DNA from 3 places in the Duganella sp. GW821-FHT07G03 genome. Region 1 is predicted to be linked to each of the others. Evidence: predicted binding sites of a transcription regulator. Region 1 holds the regulator's gene; each other region holds the start of a gene.
What was found. The regulator LexA, encoded in region 1, represses DNA repair genes until DNA is damaged. The targets are predictions, from matches to a motif close to ACTGTATNNNNATACAGT.
Positions count from the first base shown of each region.

Region 1 (4,608 bases):
TTGGTGACGGAGCCGAACAGACGGCCGTCAACACCAGCTTTTTGCGAAACGTTCACGGTCATGCCGTTCAGTTTCTCGCCTTGGGCTTGAGCAGCAGCCAGCTTTTCAGCAGCAGCTTTTTCCAGTTCAGCGCGCTTGACTTCGAATTCAGCAACGGCGGACGCGGTAGCGCGGCGAGCCATTTTTTGCGGAATCAGGAAGTTACGTGCGTAACCGTCTTTAACTTTAACGACTTCACCCAGGTTGCCCAGGTTGACGACTTTTTCTAACAGAATGATTTGCATAGTTCTTCTCCAGGATCTTATCTAGACGACGCAATTAAGCGTGGTGCAGATCGGTGTAAGGCAGCAGCGCGAGGTAGCGAGCGCGCTTGATTGCGGTGTCAACTTGACGCTGGTAGTGCGCCTTGGTACCGGTCAGACGTGCTGGCATGATTTTGCCGTTTTCCTGGACGAAGTCTTTCAGGGTGTCGACGTCTTTGTAGTCAACTTGTTCTACGTTTGCTGCGGTGAAGCGGCAGAATTTCTTACGCTTGAACAAAGGATTCTGTTGCTTGCGCTTTTCTTTCAGCTTGAGCTTGTTTTTGTCGAACTTTTTACCGAATGCCATTTTAGGCTCCTGTATCTAAATTGAGCTGTCTGGGACAGCACTAAAATCAATGATGTGAAACACCAGGCTTTTGCTATTGCGATTCTTCTTGTTCAGAAAACCGGTGAACTGATACATGCCTGCCAGTGGCGCCTGACTGAAGCGGCCTGAAATCTCGCCCGCGGCAACCGCGGAAATTTCAAACTCGCTCAATCGGGCGATGCCTGCCTCCATCTGCTGGGATCGGTGCTGGAGTACAGCATTCACGATCGGCATGCCGGCCGGGGTGTAGCGCAAGGCGTCCCGTTCGGCGATGAGAGCAATAAACTGGAGCTGATTCAGCTCGGTTCCTGGCAACAATTAGGCCGCAGGAGCAGCAGCAACTGCTGGAGCTTCGGTGCGATGCGATTTCGCTGCATCTTCACGTTGTACCGACTTCATCATCGGCGAAGGAGCGGTTTCCGCTTTCTTCATCTTGACGGTCAGGTGACGCAGCACGGCATCATTGAATTTGAAGGCGGTTTCCAGCTCGACCAGGGTCTCGTTGTCGCATTCGATGTTCAGGCAGATGTAGTGTGCTTTAGCCAGTTTCTGGATCGAGTAAGCCATCTGACGACGGCCCCAATCTTCAACACGGTGCACGGCGCCGCCGCGGGTGGTTACCGAGGCTTTGTAACGCTCGATCATGGCGGGCACTTGCTCGCTCTGGTCCGGATGGACGATAAATACTATTTCATAGTGACGCATGCAAACTCCCTTAAGGACTGTGAATATAGCCCACCCTGGCGTCAAGACAGGTGTGGGAAGAGGTAAGCCCGCGACTATATCAGCTTTTCCGCCAAAAGACCAGCCCCGGGGCGGACGCAAAATCCCATCCCTTGCGAGCCTCCATGAAATTATTTCGTGCTAAGCAACAAATTCCCTTGCATTTCGCTTCACACTGTACAAAAATACAGACTGTCTATATACACAGGCCTAAAGCACTCTATGATCAAGCTCACCGCAAGACAGGAACAAATTCTCAATCTGATCAAGGATGCCATCGAAAACACCGGCTTCCCGCCGACCCGTGCCGAAATCGCCAATGAGCTGGGCTTCAAGTCCGCCAACGCGGCCGAGGAGCATTTGCAGGCATTGGCGCGCAAGGGCGCGATCGAGATCGCCGCCGGCACTTCGCGCGGCATCCGCCTGCTGGGCGTGCACGCCGAGCCGGCCGCGTCCAAGGTGCCGGTGTCGCTGATGATGTCGCTGCCGCTGATCGGCCGCGTGGCCGCCGGCTCGCCCATCCTGGCGCAGGAAAACCTGGAAACCAGCTACAGCGTCGATCCGGCCATGTTCTCGTCCCGCCCCGACTATCTGCTGAAGGTGCGCGGCGAATCGATGCGCGACGCCGGCATCATGGACGGCGACCTGCTGGCCGTCAAAAAAGTGGACAGTGCCAAGAACGGCCAGATCGTCGTGGCCCGCATCGGCAACGACGTCACCGTCAAGCGCTACCGCAAGACCGGCTCGCTGGTCGAACTGCTGCCGGAAAACCCGGACTTCAAGATCATCAAGGTCGATCCTGAAGCGGACGAGTTCGCGCTGGAAGGCCTGGCGGTCGGCCTGATGCGCAGCTGGCACTAAGCTCTACATCGCCATCGGCTTGGGCACGATGAGCGGGAAGGCGCTGTTCAGCGCCCGCCTGGCGATGTCGTCCGAGCCCATGTGCGAGTTCGACATCAGCACCACGCCGCGCTGCGCACTGGTGTCGAAGCCGATATAAGTGCGGTAGCCGCCCGTGCCGCCCTTATGCCAGACAATGTGCGAGCCGTGCTGCTCCAGCACATGCCACCCCAGCCCCACCGACAACTCCGGCTTGCCCTCGACCGCGTGACGCGGCCGGTGCGCCGCCTGCATCGCGCCGTACAGCGGCGTCTTCAGCAATCCCATATTCGCGCCCACAAACTTCAACAGGTCCGCCGTCGACGAGCGCAGCGCGCCCATGCCGGCCAGCGCCGGCATATCCCAGTTGGACGCCACCCTGCCCGGCATGTCGTAGCCGGTCGCCAGGTGCTGGCGCATGGCCGGCGTCAATGCGATCGCCGTGCTGCCCATGCCCAGCGCGCCGGTGATGCGCTGGCGAACCAGGGTTTCATAATCGACGCCGGTGCGCAAAAGACAATATTGCATCAATTCCTGCCAAACGGCAGCTTAGCGCTTGCCTGCGGTCTCCGGCAGGTGCGACAGCTCGCGCGCGCTCAAGGCGATGTCGCCGCGCCGGCCCTCCCACGCCGCCTGCGACAAGGTGACCGCGTCCGCCTGGCGCTTGGCCTCGTCCGCCACGCGCACGAACACCTCGCTCATCAAGGCCTGGGCGGCGTCGATTTCATCATCCGTCATCAGGTCGGCCAGGTCGGGGGGGATGCTCTTGCCCACCGGGAGTGCGGCATTGTAATTCGCAAGGAACTGGTCGTAGCAGCTGCGCCACGCGGCCAGCGCCCGCGTCATGGCAGGGCCGCCGGCCTGCGCCGGGCGCATCGGCATGTTGGGAGGCTGGCAGTTGAAACGGGCCAGCGAAATATCGGCGCCGTCGTAGCGGCTGGTGTAGTACTCGATCTCGGCCTGGCGGGCCAGGCGGCGGGCCTGCTCGTCGGCGCAGGCGTTGGTCGACAGCACGGTCAAGGCAAATACCCATGCTGCTCTCATAACGCCTCCTCCCGCTTAGCAAAATTGAAAGCTTAGATTATCACAACTCGGCGCGATGCTCAGCAAGCTTCCAGTGCGCACGTGAAATCGTCCAACAGATCGTCGGTATCTTCGATGCCGACCGACACCCGTATCAGCGATTCCGCGATGCCCATCGACGCCCGCCGTTCCGCGCCCATCTCGAAGAAGATGGTGTGCGCCACCGGGATGATCAGCGTGCGCGTGTCGCCCAGGTTGGAGGCTGGAATCGCCAGTTTCAAGCGGTTCAGGAAGTCGAAGCAGTCGATGCCGTCCTTCAGCTCAAAGCTCAGCAGCGAGCCGAAGCTGCGGAACAGTTCGCTGGAGATGGCGTGCTGCGGATGCGACGCCAGGCCTGGGTAGTAGACGGCGGCCACGCGCTCGTCCGCTTCCAGCAGCCGGGCCAGCGCCAGCGCATTGGCGCTGGTGCGCTCCATGCGCAACGCCAGCGTCTCGGCGCCGACGGCGATGTGGTGCGCCGCCTCCGGCGCCAGCGAGGCGCCGAAGTCGCGCAAGCCCTTGGCGCGGATCTGCGCCAGCCCCCATTGCAGCGGCGCGGCCTTCTTGTAGTTCTCGTAGATGTTCGGGTAGCGGGTCCAGTCGTAGGCGCCGGTGTCGGTCAGGCTGCCGCCCAGCGCGTTGCCGTGGCCGCCGATCGACTTGGTCAGCGCGTTGACCACCAGCCCGGCGCCGACCGATTTCGGACGGAACAGGTAAGGCGTGGTCATCGTGTTGTCGACGATGTAGAGGATGCCGCGCTGCTGGCACAGCTCGCCGATGCGCTTGAGGTCGGCCACTTGCGTGCGCGGATTGGCGATGGTCTCGACGAACACCACGCGGGTCTGCTCGGTGATGGCGGCGGCCACGTTGGCGACGTCGGTGGCGTCGACGAAGGACACCGCCACGCCCTGCGCCATGGTGGTCTGCCACAGGCTGTTGGTGTTACCGAACAGGAAAGACGACGACACCACATGGTCGCCCGCGCGCAGCAGCGACTGGAACACGGCGCCGATCGCGCCCATGCCGGTGGCGAAGCAGATCGTGCCGACGCCCTGCTCCATCTGGTTGACCTTGTCCTCCAGCGCGGAGATGGTCGGGTTGCCCTGGCGGCCGTAGCGGAAGCCCGGCTCCTTGCCCTGGAACACAGACGCCAGCTGGCGCGCGTCGGCGTAACCGAAGGCGACCGAAGTGTGGATGGGCTTGTGCAGCGAACCGTGCTCGATGCCCTTCTGGCGATCGTTGTGCAGGATGGTGGTGGTGAAGCCGTAGTTTTTCTTGTCGTTCATGTTCAAGCAGTCAAAAAAAAAGCCCGGT
Region 1 covers NZ_JBWKQE010000004.1:152,791-157,398, forward strand. Annotated here, with positions in the region: gene rplI (50S ribosomal protein L9) at 1-284, opposite strand, end outside; gene rpsR (30S ribosomal protein S18) at 319-609, opposite strand; gene priB (primosomal replication protein N) at 625-930, opposite strand; gene rpsF (30S ribosomal protein S6) at 949-1,335, opposite strand; gene lexA (transcriptional repressor LexA) at 1,576-2,214, shown strand; gene AC07OK_RS07865 (serine hydrolase domain-containing protein) at 2,218-2,760, opposite strand; gene AC07OK_RS07870 (hypothetical protein) at 2,782-3,276, opposite strand; gene AC07OK_RS07875 (cystathionine gamma-synthase family protein) at 3,336-4,580, opposite strand.

Region 2 (4,608 bases), on a different contig from region 1:
CCGTCCGCCAGCTCGCCCGGCGCCGGGTGATAGCGCAGCGAAGGCAGCAAGGCGCCGGCGCCGACTTCGCCGGGCGCCACCAGCTGCTCGATCTCGAACAGGCGGATCTGCGCGCTGCCCGGCTCCGAATAAGCCAGCACCGTGTTGGTGGTGCCGAGATCGATGCTGACGACGTATTGACTCATACTCAGGCGGCGCGGACGTCGAACTCCACCTTCCAGCGCTGGCCGTCGTTGGATACTGCCTGCAGCTCCAGCGTGCCCGACTCGGTCGCCATCGCATGCAGGCGTACCTGCACCACGTCGCTGGTCTGGCGGCCTTCCGGCGACAGCGTCGCCTGAATCTCGTTCAACTCGATCAGCTCATCGGCGCTCCAGAAGTCCAGCAGGTCGCCGATCTGGTCCTGGCGGCGCACCGACGAACCGAAGAAGCGGAACTGCACCGGCTCGCCGACCACCAGGCCGAATTCCTGGTTCGGCAGTTCGATCTCGCTGCCTTCCTCCATGCCGAACGGCGCCACGCACAGCGCCTGGATCGGCGGCTCCATGCCGGGGATGGCCGGCATCGACGATTCGATCGCCACATAATAGGAACGCGCCGTGCCGCCGCGAATGCGCACACCGCTGCCGCGACGCACGTAGCTGTAGTAGGCCGCGCCGCGCGCCACCGCCAGGTCCAGGTCCGCACCGCCCAGCATGCGCGCAGGCTCGGAGCCTTCCAGGTACAGCCAGTCGTTGATGGCGCCCATGATGCGCTGCGACAGCAGCTCCGACTTGAACACGCCGCCGTTGAACAGCACCGCCGTTGGATGCAGGAAGGTCGCGTCGGCGCTTTGCTTGCCGACGTAGCCTTCCAGTTCGCTGGTCGCGGCCAGCTGGCGCGCCAGGAAGGCGGCCAGATGGCGCGTGATGCCCGCGTCCTGCGCATACGGCAGGCCAAGCTGCGTCAGGCCCGCGCGCGTGCGCACCGCCGGACGTGCCGACGCTTCCACCTGCGGGAAGAAGCCGTCGAGGATGAAGGTGGTCACTTCGTCGCGCGTCAGTTCGGTGCGGATCGAACCGCCGATCAGTTTCGAGCCACGGCTCGGCACCACGATGGGCCAGGTGTCGACGCTGGCGTCGGCCAGCAGTTTTTCCTTGGCGCTGCGGCAGCCGTAGGTCAGCGCGCGCATTTGCCAGGCGTCGAGCTGGGTGCCGTTGGCGGCCAGCTTGCGCGCCACCAGATGCGCCAGCGCCAGGTCCATATTATCGCCGCCGAGCAGAATGTGGTCGCCCACCGCGATGCGGTGCGGTTCCAGCACGCCGTCGCGTTCCAGCACGGCGATCAGCGAGAAGTCGCTGGTGCCGCCGCCCACGTCCACCACCAGGATGATGTCGCCCGGCTTGACTTCCTTGCGCCAGCGGCCTTCGCTGCCCTGGATCCAGCTGTACAGGGCCGCTTGCGGCTCTTCCAGCAAGGTCAGGTTGGTGTAGCCGGCGGCGCGTGCCGCGTCGGCCGTCAGTTCGCGCGCGCCCGGGTCGAACGATGCGGGGATCGTCACCGTCACCGCCTGTTCGCCGAACGGCGCGTCAGGGTAGGCCTGCTCCCATGCCTTGCGCAGGTGCGTCAGGTAGCGGGTCGAGGCTTCCAGCGGCGAGACGCGCGACACTTCTTCCGGTGCGTCGTTCGGCAGTAGCGCGGAACGGCGGTCGACGCCTGGATGGCTCAACCAGCTCTTGGCGCTGGAGACCAGGCGGATAGGCGTGGTGGCGCCACGGCTGCGCGCCATTTCGCCGGCGACGGCGGTTAGCTCTTCCGGTGACTGCTGCCATGGCAGGCTCAATTCGCCCGGCGCCAGTTCGTCCGCGTGCGGCAGGTAGAGGAAGGACGGCAGCAGCGGCAGTTCTTCCACCGTGCCCGGTGCGGTCAGCTGCGCAATGGCCAGCACGGCGTGCTGGGTCTTCTCGCCATCGCTGGCGGCCAGGTCCACATAGGACAACGCGCTGTGCGTGGTGCCAAGGTCGATGCCGATGGCGTAGCGTGGATCGCTCATAATTCCACCTCCGCCGGCGCCAGGATGGCGGCATCGTGTGCTTCGGCCAGTTTCGGCAGGCGCACGTTGGAGGCGCGCCAGCCGCGATGGCTCAAGGCGCCGCGGAACGGCGCGCTGCCGACCACGTTGCCGGTCAGGCGCACGGCGCTGGCGTCGAAGCCTTCTTCCAGCACCACGCGGCTGCCTTCGGCCTCGCTGCGCACCGCTTCGATGGTGAAATGCTCGCGCAGCACTTTGCTGCAGCCTTCATGCACCACGCGCGCGGCGGCGCCGATATCGGCGTCGGAATAGGCGCTCAGGTTCTCCTGCGTGAAGTCGATCAGGCGCGCTTCGCGCTGGAACAAGCTCAGAAGCTGCAAGGCGGCGTCCGGAGTCGCCACGCGCAGCGTTTGCGCTGGCGCTGGCGCCGGGGCAGGTGCTGGAGTCGCTACGGGAGCGGCGGCCGGCTGCGGCGCGTCGTCGATGCGGGTCAGGCGGGCGGCATAGTCAGCGTCGGACAGGGCGCGGAAAAACGCGCCGATGGCGATGGAGATCCTGCTAAAAAACGACGGCAATGGTTGGGTCGAATTGTTCATATTGTTTGCTCGTATCGGGTGAGCCGGGGCGCCGCATCGGCGGCATCCTGGCGAGGTGTGGGTTGGGGGCGCGCGTGGCGCGGGGAAATTCCGTCCCCCGGAACCCCGCATGATACCAGCTTGACCACTTGGTTCCCAAGAAGGCAAGCATGCACCTTTGATATTTCGCTTGATATCGTCATTTCAAGGGCATAGAATACTGTACATGTATACAGTAGTTTGGTGCCGCGATGTCTTACGATGATAACCACGATGAAAATAATCAAGAGCATGTGATGCTGCCGCCGCCGTCGTTGAAGGCGCAAAAAGGCCGTGGCGCGGTGTCGAACCTGCAGGGCCGGTTCGAGGTCCGTGCGCGCGAGGCGTATGACGACGGCTGGGAACGCGAAGAGGAGGAGGCCGCGCCTTGGAAGACGCAGGTCACGGACGAGCTCTGCAAATCCATCCTCAGCCGCAACGCCTCGCCGGACTTGCCGTTCAGCGTCTCGCTCAATCCCTACCGGGGTTGCGAGCACGGCTGCATTTATTGTTTCGCGCGGCCTACGCACAGCTATCTCGGCCTGTCGCCCGGCATGGACTTCGAGAGCAAAATCTTCGCCAAGATCAACGCGCCGGAAGTGCTGCGGCGCGAGCTGGCCAAGGCCGGCTATGAGCCGTCGTCGATCGCACTCGGCGTCAACACCGACGCCTACCAGCCCTGCGAGCGCGAGCGCAAGCTCACCCGCCGCGTGCTGGAAGTGCTGCAGGAATGCCAGCACCCGGTGGGCCTGATCACCAAGTCATCGCTGATCGAGCGCGACATCGACATCCTGTCGGCGATGGCGGCCCGGCAGCAGGCCGGCGTCGCCATCACGCTCACCACGCTGGACCCGGCCATCGCGCGCACGCTGGAGCCGCGCGCGGCCGCGCCGGCCCGCCGCCTGCGCACGATACGCACGCTGACCGACGCCGGCATCCCGGTCGCGGTCAGCGTCGCGCCCATCATTCCCTTCGTCACCGAGCCCGATCTGGAGCGCATCCTGGAAGCGGTGAAGGAGGCCGGCGCCGTCAGCGCGCACTACACGGTGCTGCGCCTGCCGTGGGAAGTGGCGCCGCTGTTCCACCAATGGCTACAAGCGCATTTCCCGGAGCGGGCCCAGCGCGTGATGAACCGGGTGCGTGAAATGCGCGGTGGCAAAGACTACGACAGCAACTTCGGCGCCCGCATGAAAGGCGAAGGCGTGTGGGCCGAGCTGATACGCCAGCGCTTCAAGATCGCCACCGAACGCCTCGGCCTGACCGGACGGGGCAGCCGCTTCCACAACATGGACGTGTCGCAATTCACGCGTCCGTTGGTGGTGCCGCCGCTGGGCGCGCGGGCCAAGGCGGCGGCCGATGCCGGTCAGCTGGACTTATTTTGAGGAGGCCACCATACCGATGTTGACGGACAGTTCGACATCCTCCGCGAACGGCAGGGACATGAACCCGGATGCAGGCGAGCGCACTAGCGCCACGTAGTCCGGATTCATGTCGGCGTTGTCCGCGATGACGAGCGCGCCCGGCCGCAGCCGGCTGCGCACCAGGCCGAGGATCTCGGGGTAGAGCGCCTTGGCGCCGTCGAGCAGCAGCAGGTCGATCTGCTCGGGCAGATCGTTGGCCAGCGTTTCCAGCGCATCGCCGGCGCGGATGTCCACCAGGTCGAGCAGGCCGCCTTGCTCCAGATGGCCGCGCGCCCGCGCCACCTTGGACGGCTCGAACTCGCTGGTGATCAGGTGGCCGCCGCCGTTGTCGCGCAAGGCAGCCGCCAGGTACAAGGTCGAGATGCCGAACGACGTGCCGAACTCGACGATATTGCGGGCACGGCAGCTGCGCGCCAGCATGTATAGCAGCTCGCCGGTCTGGCGCGACACCGGCAGCGGCACATCCTTCAGCCGATGGTAGAGGTTGAGGTATTCGGTCTTGCTGCGCAACAGGCGATCGCGCTCGTCCTTGGACAGTTCGGCGACGGCGGGAATCGCGGCG
Region 2 covers NZ_JBWKQE010000001.1:707,081-711,688, reverse strand. Annotated here, with positions in the region: gene AC07OK_RS03250 (Hsp70 family protein) at 1-185, opposite strand, end outside; gene AC07OK_RS03245 (Hsp70 family protein) at 188-2,032, opposite strand; gene AC07OK_RS03240 (DUF2760 domain-containing protein) at 2,029-2,607, opposite strand; gene AC07OK_RS03235 (PA0069 family radical SAM protein) at 2,883-4,007, shown strand; gene AC07OK_RS03230 (O-methyltransferase) at 3,999-4,608, opposite strand, start outside.
Region 2: the regulator LexA is predicted to act here: its motif matches at 2,806-2,823, upstream of AC07OK_RS03235 (PA0069 family radical SAM protein).

Region 3 (4,608 bases), on a different contig from region 1:
TGCTGCAATCGACCCAGGCCGCGATCGAGCAGCATGGCATAACGCTGGTCGAGGAAGTCGAACACTGGCTGGAGCTCGACAGCTATCCCGGCCCGCTGGCCCAGGCGCTGGAAAACCTGATCGACAACTGCATCACGCACGGCTTCAACGGCCGCAGCCACGGCACCATCACGATCCGGGCGCAAGATACCGGCAACGGCGAGATCGCCATGTCGGTGACCGACGATGGCGACGGCATCCCGAGCGCCAACCTGCCACACATCTACGATCCCTTCTTCACCACCCGGCTCGGCGCCGGCGGTTCCGGCCTGGGTTTGTACATTACACACAACATTGTCACCGGCGTGCTGGGTGGGCACATCGACGTCGTCAGCCAGCTGGGCGCCGGCACCACCTTCACCATGCGCCTGCCCCGCGTGGCCCCACTGTGACCCGGACTCAACAATTTTCCTTCGCGCAATTATTGCAGCCGTATAATAGGTTGTATCAGACCGGCAAACAGCCGGCGCCTAGCGGAGAGACCCGTCCCGTGCACCCACATCCTGCCCAGCCTGCAAAGATGGACATGGCAAGCCTGCGCTGCGAATTCAGCGACGCCACGGCCGAACGCGCCTTCCTGCGCCACCACTTGGCCATGACGCAGGCGCAATTGCGCGTGACCTTTGTCTTCTGTTCCCTGTTCTACCTGTGCTTCGCCGTCACCGACGTGATCTGGCTGGGCTACAGCTCGCGCACGGCGGTGCTGGTCAGCGCGCGCCTGCTGGTGGCGGCCGCCGCGCTGGCCAGCCTGGTGCTGCTGCGGCGCCGGCCCGATTCCATCCCCGTCACGCGCGGCGTGGCCAGCGTGGTCGAGATGGCGGGCGCGGCCGGCTTCCTGCTGATCGCCGCACTGCGCCCGGGCGAGTTCTCGCTGCACGCGATTTCGATGTCCATCGTCATCATCGTGATCTACATCTACATTCCCAACCGCCTGCTGTACGCGGCCGCGGTCGCGGCGCCGGCCACGCTGGGCTTCATCGTGCTGGCCCAGCAGCTGGGCGACCTGCGCCGGGTCGAGCTGGCGACGATGGCGGCGCTGCTGACGCTGACCAATGTGTTCGGCTACGTGGCGGCGCGCCGCTACCAGCTGCTGCTGCGCGACGAATACAGCGCGCAGACGGTGCTCAAGAACCTGTCGGTGCGCGATCCGCTGACCGGCTGCTACAACCGGCGCCACCTGCACGAACAGCTGCTGGAAACGGAAATCTCGCGCGCCCAGCGCTACCGCCTGAGCCTGGCGGTCATCATGAGCGACCTGGACCACTTCAAGGCGGTCAACGACACCTACGGCCACAACGGCGGCGACGCCGTGCTGCAACGCTTCGGCGCCCTGCTGCAATCGATGACGCGCGACGGTGTCGACAGCGTGGTGCGCTACGGCGGCGAGGAATTCCTGCTGATCCTGCCGGAGACCGACCTGGCCGGCGGCGTCCTGCTGGCCGAACGCCTGCGCCACGCGCTGGCCGACACGCCGGTCGAGTACGCTGGCCAGCAGATCCATATCACCGCCAGCTTCGGCGTGGCCAGCGTCGACTTCGCGACCTCCACCCATGAAGCCCACCTCAACATGATCGCCTCTGCCGACGAATTGCTGTACGCTGCCAAGAACAGCGGCCGCGACCGCGTCTGCTCACGACAACTGGTGTAGAACATGATCCACATCAAGCGATACACGCTGGCCGCCGCCATGCTGACACTGTGCTGCACCAGCCTCAACGCCGGTCCGGCGCCGTGGTATAAGTGGCGCAGCAAGATCGACAACTATCTCAGCTGCTCGCAGACGCCGCTGGGACCGGGCTGGGAAAAAGACTCGGGCCCCTATAAAGATAGCCGTTGCGAAAAGTTGGTTCTTGCTAAATAATGGGGTCGCAATAACAGGGGGAACCCCGGGGCATTACTGGCTACATTTCATCACTTTGAGGAGACTGTATGTTTACAAATCCCGAACAATTTGCCAACGCCACCAAAGCACTGTTTGAATTTCAGCTTGAAACCTTCAACAGCCTGACCAGCAAAGCTGTGCAAGGCGTCGAGCAAGTCGTCGCCCTGAACATGGCCACCGCCAAAACCCAGCTGGAAGACGGCCTCGCCACCGGCAAGGAAATCAGCCAGGCCACCGATCCCAAGGCCGCCATGTCGCTGGCCGCCGCCAAGCTGCAACCAGGCGTGGCCGGCGCCGCCGCCTACAACCAGCAACTGGGCGGCATCATCGCCGAGATCCGCGAAGAATTCACCCGCGCCGCCGACGCCCACATGACCGAAGCCAAGAGCACGCTCAGCGCGCTGATCTACGACGTCACGAAGAACGTGCGTCCCGGATCGGAGAACGCGGTGCAGATCGTCAAGACCGCGATCGACAACGCCTTCAGCGGCTACGAGCAGGTGACCAAGGCCACCAAGCAGGCGGTCGAAGCGGTGGAAACGCAAATCGCCAAGGCCAGCGCCCTGGTCGATCAAAACACCGACAAGCCAGCCAAGGCCGCGAAAAAATAAACCCGTTCAACTCCCCGCACCAGCCAGGCCCGCGCGCCTGGCTTTTTATTTTTCTGGGCGTCAGCCACCAAATACGATACACTGTACATAAACACAGTTATCGCGGCAGCTTATTCCAGCAATGATCAAAGTTCTAGAAAATCCCTTGTACTACCTGGACAACTTCCATCAGGTACTGACGTGGATAGGCGACCGCTACGACGACCTGCTGACCGCCGAGGAGCGCGGCTTCCTCGCGGCGTTTCCCACCCTGCCGCTAGCCTCACGCGCGCTGTTCGTGCGCATGGTGATGCGCAAGGGCACGGTGTTCCGCGCCAGCAAACTGGCGTACGCCGAGATCGGCAGCACGCATGAAGCGGCCCGTCCGTTGGCAGCGCTGGGACTGATCGAGGAAGACCCCGCGCTGAACCTGGACCAACTGTTCGAACTGCTGCAAAAACCCGAGATCGGCAAGATCTTCCAGCTGCCCCCGCACCTGCGCCAGCTGCGCAAGGCCGAGCAGCTGGAAGCGCTGCGCGCGCAGTACGAAGGCGAACACCGCTACTCCGGCTGGTACCAGGGCTCGGGCGACCACTGCTACCGCAACCTGACGCAGGAACTGTGCGACCGCCTGCGGCTTATCTTCTTCGGCAACTACCACCAGGACTGGACCGAGTTCGTCCTGTCCGACCTCGGCATCTACCAGTACGAAAAGGTCGACTTCTCGCCGGCCGCGCGCGGCTTCCGCAGCCGCCGCGACATCGACGACTTCCTCGCGCTGCACCGCTGCCACGAACGCTTCATCGAAGGCGAAGCGCCGGCCGACGTGATCCGCGACCTGCCGCCCTGCCCGGCCGACAACGAATGGCTGCGCAGCCGCCGCGACAAGCTGACCTTCCAGATCGCCCAACACCTCGAAAAGCTGGCCGACTGGCCGGCCGCGCACGCGCTGTACGCCGGCTGCAACTACCCCGGCGCCCGCGCGCGCGCCGTGCGCGTGCTGGAAAAAGACGAACAGCCGCGCGCCGCCTTCGAGCTGCTGCAAGCGGCGCTGCAAGCGCCGGAGAGCGAAGCCGAACGCCAGCAACTGCTGCGCATGCAGCCGCGCCTGGCGCGCAAGCTGGGCCACGCCAAGCCGGCGCCGCACGCGCCCGCGCAACCGCTGCGCATCGACCTCAGCCTGCCGCCGCCGCAAGAAGCCAACTACGTCGAGTTCGTCGTGCGCGACCACCTGACGCGCGACGACGCCCCGGTCTACTACGTCGAGAACGCGCTGATCAATTCGCTGTTCGGCCTGCTGTGCTGGGACGCCGTGTTCAGCCCGATACCGGGCGCCTTCTTCCATCCCTACCACCGCGGCCCGGCCGACCTGCACAGCGCCGATTTCCAGCGCCGCCGCGCGCAGCAGTTCGCCGCCGCGCTGGCGCAGCTCGACAGCGACCAGTACCGCGCCACGATACGCGCCAACTTCGCCGCCAAGGCCGGCATCCAGTCGCCCTTTGTGTACTGGGAGACGCTGGACCCGGCGCTGCTCGACCTGGCGCTGGACTGCATCCCGGCGCTGCACCTGAAGCGCGCCTTCGAGCGCATCCTGGCAGACATCAAGGCCAACCGCAGCGGCTTCCCCGACCTGATCCAGTTCTGGCCGGCCGAGCGCCGCTACAACATGATCGAGGTGAAAGGCCCCGGCGACCGCCTGCAGGACAACCAGCTGCGCTGGATAGCCTACTGCGCCACGCACGACATGCCGATCTCGGTCTGCTACCTGCAATGGGCTGCATGAGCACACCTCGCTACACGATCGCCGTGCGCGCGCTGTGCGAGTTCACCGCCAAGACCGGCGACCTCGACCTGCGCTTCACGCCGTCGCCGACGGCGCAGGAAGGCATCGCCGGCCACGCCGTCGTGACGGCGCGGCGCGACGACGATTACCAGACCGAGCTCGCGCTGTCCGGCGACTTCGGCCCGCTGCGCGTGCGCGGCCGCGCCGATGGCTACGACCAGCGCGCCCGGCGCCTGGAGGAAATCAAGACCTACCGCGGCGACCTGAAGAAAATGCCGGACAACCAGCGCCAGCTGCACTGGGCGCAGGTCAGG
Region 3 covers NZ_JBWKQE010000029.1:77,913-82,520, reverse strand. Annotated here, with positions in the region: gene AC07OK_RS27345 (ATP-binding protein) at 1-431, shown strand, start outside; gene AC07OK_RS27340 (GGDEF domain-containing protein) at 566-1,687, shown strand; gene AC07OK_RS27335 (hypothetical protein) at 1,691-1,900, shown strand; gene AC07OK_RS27330 (phasin family protein) at 1,969-2,532, shown strand; gene AC07OK_RS27325 (VRR-NUC domain-containing protein) at 2,654-4,294, shown strand; gene AC07OK_RS27320 (ATP-dependent DNA helicase) at 4,291-4,608, shown strand, end outside.
Region 3: the regulator LexA is predicted to act here: its motif matches at 2,613-2,630, upstream of AC07OK_RS27325 (VRR-NUC domain-containing protein).